Regions from separate parts of the Pristimantibacillus sp. Z349TD_6 genome, predicted to be linked through region 1. Evidence: riboswitches for the same ligand, from Rfam matches in the RefSeq annotation. Region 1 holds a riboswitch; each other region holds the start of a gene.
The links. Region 1 has a riboswitch for ZMP and ZTP ahead of rpiB (ribose 5-phosphate isomerase B). Riboswitches for the same ligand answer to the same signal wherever they lie in the genome.
Positions count from the first base shown of each region.

Region 2: it holds a riboswitch for ZMP and ZTP, as region 1 does, so the genes downstream of both, AC0VYE_RS08780 (IMP cyclohydrolase) here and rpiB (ribose 5-phosphate isomerase B) in region 1, are expected to answer to the same signal.
Region 3: it holds a riboswitch for ZMP and ZTP, as region 1 does, so the genes downstream of both, AC0VYE_RS28775 (bifunctional 5,10-methylenetetrahydrofolate dehydrogenase/5,10-methenyltetrahydrofolate cyclohydrolase) here and rpiB (ribose 5-phosphate isomerase B) in region 1, are expected to answer to the same signal.

Region 1 covers NZ_CM149662.1:7,448,907-7,452,181, forward strand. Annotated here, with positions in the region: gene AC0VYE_RS32275 (serine hydroxymethyltransferase) at 1-18, opposite strand, end outside; gene AC0VYE_RS32280 (TIGR01440 family protein) at 117-722, opposite strand; gene rpiB (ribose 5-phosphate isomerase B) at 739-1,197, opposite strand; ZMP/ZTP riboswitch at 1,296-1,376, opposite strand; gene AC0VYE_RS32290 (low molecular weight protein arginine phosphatase) at 1,460-2,038, opposite strand; gene AC0VYE_RS32295 (manganese efflux pump MntP) at 2,180-2,740, opposite strand; gene AC0VYE_RS32300 (L-threonylcarbamoyladenylate synthase) at 2,864-3,275, opposite strand, start outside.
Region 2 covers NZ_CM149662.1:2,035,898-2,039,172, reverse strand. Annotated here, with positions in the region: gene AC0VYE_RS08785 (hypothetical protein) at 1-320, opposite strand, end outside; gene AC0VYE_RS08780 (IMP cyclohydrolase) at 577-1,290, opposite strand; ZMP/ZTP riboswitch at 1,351-1,430, opposite strand; gene AC0VYE_RS08775 (S-layer homology domain-containing protein) at 1,658-2,896, opposite strand; gene AC0VYE_RS08770 (DEAD/DEAH box helicase) at 3,009-3,275, opposite strand, start outside.
Region 3 covers NZ_CM149662.1:6,636,270-6,639,544, forward strand. Annotated here, with positions in the region: gene AC0VYE_RS28770 (ABC transporter ATP-binding protein) at 1-1,282, opposite strand, end outside; ZMP/ZTP riboswitch at 1,464-1,542, shown strand; gene AC0VYE_RS28775 (bifunctional 5,10-methylenetetrahydrofolate dehydrogenase/5,10-methenyltetrahydrofolate cyclohydrolase) at 1,608-2,453, shown strand; gene AC0VYE_RS28780 (sugar-binding transcriptional regulator) at 2,531-3,275, opposite strand, start outside.

The sequences.
Region 1 (3,275 bases):
TTTGCGCAAATTTTCCATGATTAAATTCCTCCTCAAATTAGATGCCCTTTATCAAGCAAAAACGTCTTCGGTGTCCTTTAGACGCTGAAAATCAAAAAATTATGGCTATAAATCAACTATTCGCAAGTTCCAGCAGATTGCTCCGCCGTTATATTCTCGCTAAGCTCGTATACCGCTCGGGAGCCGCCTATTAACTTTGGCCTTGTGATAGCCATCGTGACATGCGCTCCGCCAATTTCACGAATCGTCGGACGAACGGGAACAGCCACCCGCTTCAAATGCATACCGATAAACGTATCACCAATATCGATGCCCGCATGCGCCTGCACCGTTTCCACCAAACAAGGCTCCTTCAGCTGACGATAGGCATAGGCTGCCATGGATCCGCCCGCTTTAGGCACTGGCACTGCACCTACAATATCAAGCCCCAATCGTTCTGCGGAAGCTTGATCAATGACAAGCGCTCGATTTAGATGCTCACAGCATTGATAAACGGGAATAAAGCCAACTTCGCTGCGAACCGCTTCAACGCCTGCGTAAATTTGTGCAGCCGTTTCAATGGTTCCCGAAGTGCCAATGCGATGACCAAGCACCTCACTAGTACTTACACCGATTACTAGCAGCTGACTCATACCAAGCCTGCCTGCCGCTGCCAGTTCCCGAACAATTTGCTCAACCTGTTCTGCAATGCTTCCTAGCTGTACGTTTTCGTCTACGTTCATTGCGAATGCCCCCTAATTAGGACTGGCTGCTGTACTGTTCTTCAATTTGTTTCACTTTACTAACACGACCGACATGACGTTCTCCATTTGAGAACGGCGTTTCAAGCCATATGCGAATAATTTCGAGTGCCACTCCAGGACCGATTACTCGTTCCCCAAGTGCCAAAACATTAGTATCATTATGCTCCCGAGTTGCTTTGGCTGAGAACATATCATTCACAAGCGCACAGCGGATGCCGCGTACTTTATTAGCCGCAATCGACATACCGATACCTGTTCCACAAATGAGTATACCGCGCTCTGCTTTGCCGCTCGTAACAAGGTCGCATACGGGCAATGCATAGTCCGGATAATCGACGGATTGGTCACAGTTGCAACCAAGATCTTCAATTTCATGACCAAGCGATTGAAGAAACGGTACAACTTCATCCTTCAAACGATAACCTGCATGGTCAGCACCAATAGCAATTTTCAACGCAAAAGACCTCCTTAGAAATGAAACATCACAGTGCTAGTATACCTATTTTTGCCCAAAAAGACGAAAAAAGAGCAAGACATGCTTATTAGCATGCTGCTCTTTGCCCAGGCGACCGGCCGTATATTCCGATGCTCCACCGTGGTTACCCACTTCCGTCGCCAGTTACATCGGAAACCGTATATTGTCATTTTATTATATCTTATACAGCTGCAAAAATCAATCGAATGGGAGCAAAAATGACTTCCGCAACCCTAAATGCTTATCTTTTGGCAAGCTTGTCCAGCAGCTTGACGAGCGCGTCCTCTATTTCGTTAGCACTGCTGCTGTATATAGCAAGCGAGCCTCCGAAAGGATCAACGATGTCAAAGCTTGGTATACGACGCTCCAGCTCAAGCAATCGTCTTCTCTCGCCAGTCGTCAGCTGTTGGCCAAGCGCCTGCTTCATATGAAGCTCTGTATAAAGCTGCTCCAGCTCCTCAATATCCGCGAGCACTTGAGCGTCTTGATTGGCATATTCCTTTAACGTATAGATTTTGTCGACCGCTTCGGGATGCCATTGTAGCAAACCACGCTTATGATTGACCGTCATTGTCAAAATAATATCAGCCCAACCAACCGCCTCGCTCGTCAGCGCCAGCGACGTGCTCTTGTGCTCGATGTCCCGCTGCCTAAGCATCTCCACCGCATGAGCTGACACGGGCAGTCCGTCAATTGTAGATATGCCTGCGGAGCGAACAGCTACAGTGATCCCTCTTAGAGCAGCCATTCGGCGAAGCATAGCCTCTGCCATCGGTGAGCGGCATGTATTGCCTGTACATACAAATAAAATACGTTTCACACTGCCAACTCCTTTTGCACATTATTCCAAGCTGTTCAACGATTAAGCGAAAACACCTGCAGCGTTCCTTAGATGTTAAAGCAGCTTTGACTTGAAATTTAAAATAAGACTGCAATATTGTTCTGCTTTCTTACTTATTTTCTAAAAGATAAACAAGATGCCGAACACGAACAAAATTCCTCCGCCTATAGCCTCGCCATATTCGCCAAGCTGACCGCTGACTTTACGCCCCAGCATTAAACCACATATCGACATCAGCCCGCCGAGCAGACCGATAAGTAAAACCGTCATCAACATGTTTGCAGCGAACATCCCAAGCGTAATGCCTACTGAGAACGAATCGATACTGACGCTAAGCGAAAGCACGAGCAAGCCCCAAAAAGATTTATGGTCAAAAGATTGAACCGCCTCGCCTCGCAGCGAGCTATAAATCATATGTCCACCGAGCAGCACTAGCAAAATGCCTGCCGCAGTCGTGGCTACATCTCCAAGCAAGGAGCCCACGTATTGACCTGTAAAAATACCTGCCAGCGGCATGATCATATGAAACAACGCAGTTACAATGCCCAGCTTCAAAATATCTCGCAGCCTTATGCCTTTGAGCCCAATGCCGAGCCCAAGAGAAAATGCGTCTAGACTGAGTGCCACCGCAATAATAAGCAGCGTCAAAAACTGTCCAGCTTGTAATTGTGCTTCAATCACAGCCTATCTCCCCCATGTCCGCTTGTAGTCTTTACCAAACATATGCGGACATGAGGACAAACATACTAGTGCGGTTTCAAGCTAATTTTGTTTCAAAAATGATCGTTCCCCTTGGAGTACTTTCTATACACGAATAATTCGGTTTCCAGCCGCTTTGGCCAACCGATTCATCAGCGCTGCGCCGATCCCATGCTCCGTGCAGCCCTCTGCCCAAATACGCTGAGCGCCTGCCCCGTCAAAATCTCGCAATGCCGCATAAAGCTGGTGCGCTGCTGTGCCAAGCTCCGCCTCGCTGCCTAATGAGAAAACATGATCTGCATCATAGCGATTCAATCTCTCTTCGAAAGCAAGTACGCCAGTTACCTCGCCGCGCTTCTTTGCAGCTTCTACTTGATCTCGAATGTACGCTGCAACAGCTTCAAAATGGCCTTGCACAAGCTCAAGCTCCCCTTGTGGCGCATAATGAGTATATTTCATGCCTGGTGATCGCGGAGCCGACTCCGGTTCTTCTATCGAGGCACTATCAATCAACGCA
Region 2 (3,275 bases), 2.5 Mb from region 1:
ACAGCAAGAGTAACTTTGGATTTATCTTCTTGTTTCGCATCTGCTTTTTCTGCTTCAGGTTTATTTGCCTCTATCGTGTCCGCCGTTTTTGGTTGCGGTTGTTTTTCGCCTTCTGCTGCAGCTGAGTTTACTTCTGATTTTTTCTCTGTGTCAGAAACGGTAATGATTTTGGATTGATTCTCTTCTTTTGCTTCGGTAACAATTGCAGCGTTGTCCTTCACTGCAGGCGCACCTTGTGCCTGTTTGGCAGATACGACAACATAGGTTAGGGCTGAGAAGGCTACTGTTGCAGAAATTAATGTTAGTGTTAGTTTTTTCATGATTGTAAACATCCCTTTCGCTTCGCTCTTTGAGCTTTTTTGTTTTTTTTTGGATAAAAAAAGGAGACCCAACAAGGCGCAGAACTGCGCTCCTATTGAATCTCTGGTGGTCCAGTAGATTATCTTCTTTTGTCATCCTACAAAATGGTTTTTCAACTCACTTTGAATATATTCCTATATTATTCCTCAAAAACGACCCTGTCAACGATTATTTAAATTTTTCCCATCGTTTTTGTCGGAATTAATTATCGAGACACTAAAACGTCTGATTTTTATTTATTATTTTAAATTCCACCTTACGATCATCGGTATGAATAAACTTCACAAGCAATGAAATTTTATGATCTGTGTTTATGCTGCTCCAGTAAAAATGAGCCGTTTCATCCATTGAATCAAATAAAGGAACCTCCAGCGGTTCACCTTCAAAAGATTTCAAAATACCATTTTCTTCACCCTTATAAGTGTGAATGCAATGACCTATCCCATTTGTAAAAGAGTCGTAATGAAAGAAATGACGGATGCAAAATGACGGATCGTTTTGCCTTGTTTTCAAAATGGACAAGCTGTACGCAGCTGATTCAGTATCAATAATACCGGAAATACGCGGTGTATAATGGGGAGCATCCGGTTCAAACTTTCTGCTTTTCAATGAAGCTTCAAACGTTTCTTTTTTGCCATAAGCTTCATAGATGGTTTCCGTCTGATCTCCATTGGAAATGATGTGCATCCCATTTATACTCTTTATCGGATCATAAATAATCAATGAAGGGTCCTCCATTTTTGCCGCATCATATGCTATGTTTCTTACAAACTGCTCATTACGCTCAAAGATTCGGTTGCGACTGTTCGCGCTTCTGCCCATTATCCAATACACTTGAACAAATTGTTTTCCTGACGGGCTCATCCCCAAGATTATCGTTCTGCCAGGATACGGATTATTAAATAACTGATCTTCATAGGACTGCAACATACTCACCTCAACCTTTTTATTTTATCTGAAAATAAAAAAAAGCATTTGATCGTCGATCAAATACTTTGCCCAGGCGTACGACATATGAAATAAGTGCTCCCTCGTGGTCATCCACGTTTACGCCAGTTGCACCTACCTAAAATTTACATTCATTATAGTTCGATATCGCAAATGAAATCAAGCTCTTTTACAGACTAACTATGAAAGTTAACGTATATTTTCTAACGAACTGTATCGTGCTTATTATGCAGAAAACTAAGCGCTGCTGTATTCGCAAGCTATTATTTTAATTGTTGAACAATGAAAAAAGGGCTGTTCCAAAAGTAGAAAAATCTACTTTCAGGACAGCCCTTCACTTATTTATACCTTATTTCACTTCAATTGATTTAACTGAGCCATTGTCGCCTTTTACTTGTACATATTGACCAACCTTCAGCTGCGAGGAGTCACCTGTAATGACTACATTTGGATCAATGCTGAATGTAGTGACAACTGCCTGTGAGTTTTCATATCGAGTAATGAGAGAAACCGTCGTTAATTTCGCCTGATTGTTGAACGTTAATGTATTAATAATTCCGTTCTCCGAGAAAGCTGTACTAACAGGAGCCGACTTCGTTACTTCAATAAATACGATACGATTGAGATACGTACGAACGAGTACCTCATCACCTGCTCGGAGTGAGCTCACTGGCGATTTTTTATCATCTCGGAAAATAAACACATTCGAGTCTAATGCTAGTGAAACCTCCGTGTTATCTCCTTTAACTACCGTCAGCTTGCCATCAGCAGGAGCTGCTTTTAGCTTGCCGGTAATGGCTTGTGCGTCATGATTAGGCATTTCCGTATCTGTACGATCGAGAAGCGCTGCCAGCTCTGCACGGGTTACTGGTTGATTAGGACGGAACGTTTTTCCATTCTTATCATTGTAGCCGGTAATAATGCCTTTCTTCAAAGCAAGAGCTACATAACCTACAGATCCAGCAGGGATCTCTTTTGCATCCTTAAAGTCAAGCTTCGTATTGTTGAGCGCCTTCGCTTCGTCTTCCAGTTTAAGCGCTTTTACGAGAAGAATCGTAGACCATAGTCTTGTTGCGTTTGCTTCCGGTTTCACTTCCGATTCAGTCTCGGAGAATAGATCGTTCTCCAGCGCTACTGCAACGTAACCAACAGCCCATGGGTATTTTTTTGCGATTTTATCCCCGTCATTAAATTGCAAATCCGTTTTCATTTTATCTGCTGATTCCGCTTGTGAGCGAAGACCCATCAATCTGACAGCAGCAGTCAACGTTTCAATACGGTTGATTTTCTGATTAGGCTTAAATGTACCATCCTCGTAGCCAGTAAATACGCCCTTCGACGCTAGCCGCATAATGTATTCCATAGCCCACTTCAGATCGTCCTCATCTTGGAATTGCCATGTTACTTTATGTTTATCGTCCTTGTCATACTTGTCATCCTTGTCCTCATGGCGGCCTTTATCATCATTACGATCCCCACCATGCCCTTTGCCTTTACCGCCATCTGCAAAAGCTGACGTCGCACCGCCTGCAAGCATTAGCAGCGCAAGCGAAGAAATTGCTGTCTTTTTCCACATTGTTTGTTTCATCAAGAAAGCCACACTCCTTTTTCGATTGCGGGTTTTGCCGCATTTTTCACCTTCGCCCATACGTTTCGGGAGAGGCAGATCGATTTAAGAGGGTGGCTTTCAAAATAAATTTTTATGATTGTTCCTTATCGGCCTCGCGTTTCGCTTTCAACCACTTAGGAGCACCTTTGTTTTTACCTTCGCGCTTTCGCTCCACTTTCTTAGGAGCAGGCTTCGCTGCCGGCTTTGGTTTCGGCGGAGCAGTTACTGCTTTCGTCTCTACAAGCTTCGTTTGTTTCGGAGCAGCAATTGCACTTTTATTCTCTACAGCTCGCTTCGTTTGCAACGCTTCTGAGCGATCTGCAAGCTTGGCTTCATGACGAGCAGCAAACGGTTTTGT
Region 3 (3,275 bases), 810 kb from region 1:
CACGAATGGTTCCACTGAATAGATGCGCCTGCTGAAGCACCATACCGATATGGCTATGCAGCTCTGCAGAAGCGATCTCGTTAATCGGATGGGAATCAATGCGAATCATCCCCTCTGTCGCTTCATAGAACCTTGGTATAAGGCTGACCAGCGTTGATTTTCCTGAGCCGTTTACTCCTACGATCCCAATTGTCTCGCCTGGCTCTATATCCAGATCTATGTCGTGAAGTATGTTTTTCTCCGAGCCTTCATAGCTGAAGCTCACATGGTCAAACGTAATTCTGCCAGCCTGTATTTTCTTGGACTGCTCGTTAGCTTTTCGTTCAGCTGTCCATTTATCTGCCGGTACCTCCAATATCTCGTTAATGCGGTCAGCAGAAGCCTTCGCCCGAGAGATTGCAATCAATTGATTTCCAAGTCCTAGAGTAGAGAAGAGAAGCTGTGTAATATAAGTTAAAAAGGCGGCGAGACTGCCCACCGACAGCGCCCCGTGCTCAGTGAGCATTCCCCCATACCATAATGCAGCTACAATACTAAAATTAAGAATGATCGACACAAGCGGCGTATTAAGCGCAACGATCTTAGCTGCTTTTAGACTGGCATGCAGTAAATTTGAGTTCGTTTCATTAAAACGTTCTTCCTCGTAATCGGACCTTACAAATGCTTTCACAACGCGGATACCAGACAAATTCTCTTGCATCACGGTATTCACTTGATCAAGCCGGTGCTGCATCATTGAAAACAAAGGAACGGTAATCCGAGTTGTAATGATGAGGAATAGAGCTAATAAGGGTATCATTGCGAGCAAAATAATAGAAAGGCGCGGGCTTATTACAAAAGCCATGACCAGACTGCCGATAATAATAAATGAACTGCGTGCAAATACGCGGAGCAGCAGCAATACTAAGCTCTGAATTTGTGTGACATCACCCGTCAGTCTCGTCACGATAGAGCCTGAACCAAAACGGTCAAGCGATCGAATCGACAGCGACTGGATTTTTTGAAACAGCTCCTGCCTGAGATCAGCCCCAAAGCTTTGTGATGCTATCGTCGAGAACACCGTGCAACCGACACCTGCTATTAGTCCGATTAATGCGGCGATCAGCATTTTGGGCGCGGTGCTCGCGATTGCTGTGAGATCCCCCGCTATAATGCCCTCATTCACAATGCTCGCCATGAATTGCGGCTGCAGCAAATCCATAAACACCTCTAGCAGCATAAACAATGGTGCAAGCACAGCGCTAAGCCAATATTTCCTCAAAAATCTAGTGAGCTTTAACAACTTATCACCTCTATCTCCCATCATTTTGCGCAAACTGCAATAAAGAGGGCAGCGCGACCCGCTCCCTCTTGATAAAGTAATTATAGCATCCATCCTCTCATTTCTACACCTAAATAATCATAAAATAACGTTAATGACTCGCTTTTGAACTTTCCACCTGTTAAAATCAAAATACCATTAAAAAGCTGTGCGTAACTGGCGGAACATGGATAGCCATGAGGAAGCGCACAGATCATTAGCCGTACGCCTGGGCAAAGGTAAGGGGACATACCCCTTGCCTTTTTATGTTTTTTTAACATCTATTTATAAGGGGCTGAGGTAGAAGATGACGGAAAAATTGATTTTGGATGGAGCCATTGTGGCCGATGCAATTAAAGAGCAGCTAAAAGCAAGAGTGGAGACTCTAAGCAAGCGAGGAATCATTCCATGCTTAGCGACAATACTGGTGGGCGATGACCCTGCCTCTGAAACCTACGTTCGAATGAAGGGCAATGCATGCAAGCGGCTTGGCATTGATTCCAAACGTATTCATCTGAACAAAAACATATCCACAGATGATTTGATTGACGTTATTTTGCATCTTAATGAAGACCCGCTTATTCACGGCATCCTCTTGCAGCACCCCGTTCCGCATCAAATTGATGAGCGTGCTGCCTTTGAAGCGATTAGTATCCATAAGGATGTTGATGGTGTAACCGCGCTAGGTTTTGCTCAAAATGCATTTGGTTATGCCCAGTATCCGTCATGTACCCCTGCTGCTATTATGGCTATTCTTGATTACTATGACATCAAGGTTGAAGGCAAACATGCCGTCGTCGTTGGACGAAGCCCGATTCTAGGCAAACCCGTTTCTCAGATGCTGCTGAACCGCAATGCAACCGTAACAACCTGTCATTCCAAAACAGAAAATTTAGCGGAGCTATTGCGCCTTGCCCATATCGTCGTTGCTGCAGTCGGCAAACCAAGCTTTATTCAAGGCGAATGGATTCGCGATGGCGCTGTAGTACTTGATGCAGGGTACAATAAAGGGAATATTGGGGACGTTGACTACGAGGCATGCCTAGCAAAAGCAAGTGCGATCACCCCTGTGCCAGCAGGCGTAGGTCCTGTTACGATCGCCACGCTTCTGAAGCATACGGTTGACTCCGCTGAGCGATTTGCACTTCAATAAGAGATATAGGAAGAAAAACGAGGGGATCTTATTTGCTGCTTTGCAGCTAAGATCCCCTCGTTCGTTCTATAGGATGTCTACACATCCCGTTCTAATAAATACCTCGCTGTAAACTGATCGGTAATGAGTACATTCGTGTAGCCGCCGCGCAGCGCGCCATAAATGCCATCTACCTTCTTCGCACCGCCCGCCACAAGTATCGACTGGTCCTTGCGCTTCAGTTCATCGAGACTGATTCCAATCGTGCGCTGGTTCATGAGTGTTGAACAAATATTGCCTGTAATATCGATATAGCGTGAGCATATATCGCCAGCTGCCTTCTCGCGAATAATTTCCAGATCGGAATCTGTGAAATAATTGGCTCTAATTAATACAGAATCATCCGTAGGGGCTCCCACGGTTACAACGGCAATATTAGAAAGCTTTCCTAGCTCCAAAATATTGCGGATATGGCGATCCGATTCAATCGTCCGCTTGACAACCTCATGGTCAACAAGCGCCGGCAGCGGAATAAAGTAAGGTATCGTATGGAAAGCCTTGCCGAATAAATGAACAATTTCATAAGCGTATGTATTGGTTTCTGAATGGCTAACCCCGCCGTTGAGCTGTACGACCTTAACGTCGCGAACCGGCTTATCCTTAAGCTGAGAAGCCATTTGAAAGAGCGTCGTTCCCCACGTTGTCGCAATGATATCGCCATCTTTTACCGTATCGTATAAATAGTTCGCTGCCGCTTCGCCAATATACCTCTTTACGATGCTGTCCTCATACTGCGGCACAGAAACGATAACCGCTTTTTTCAGCCCAAACTTCGCTTCCAAA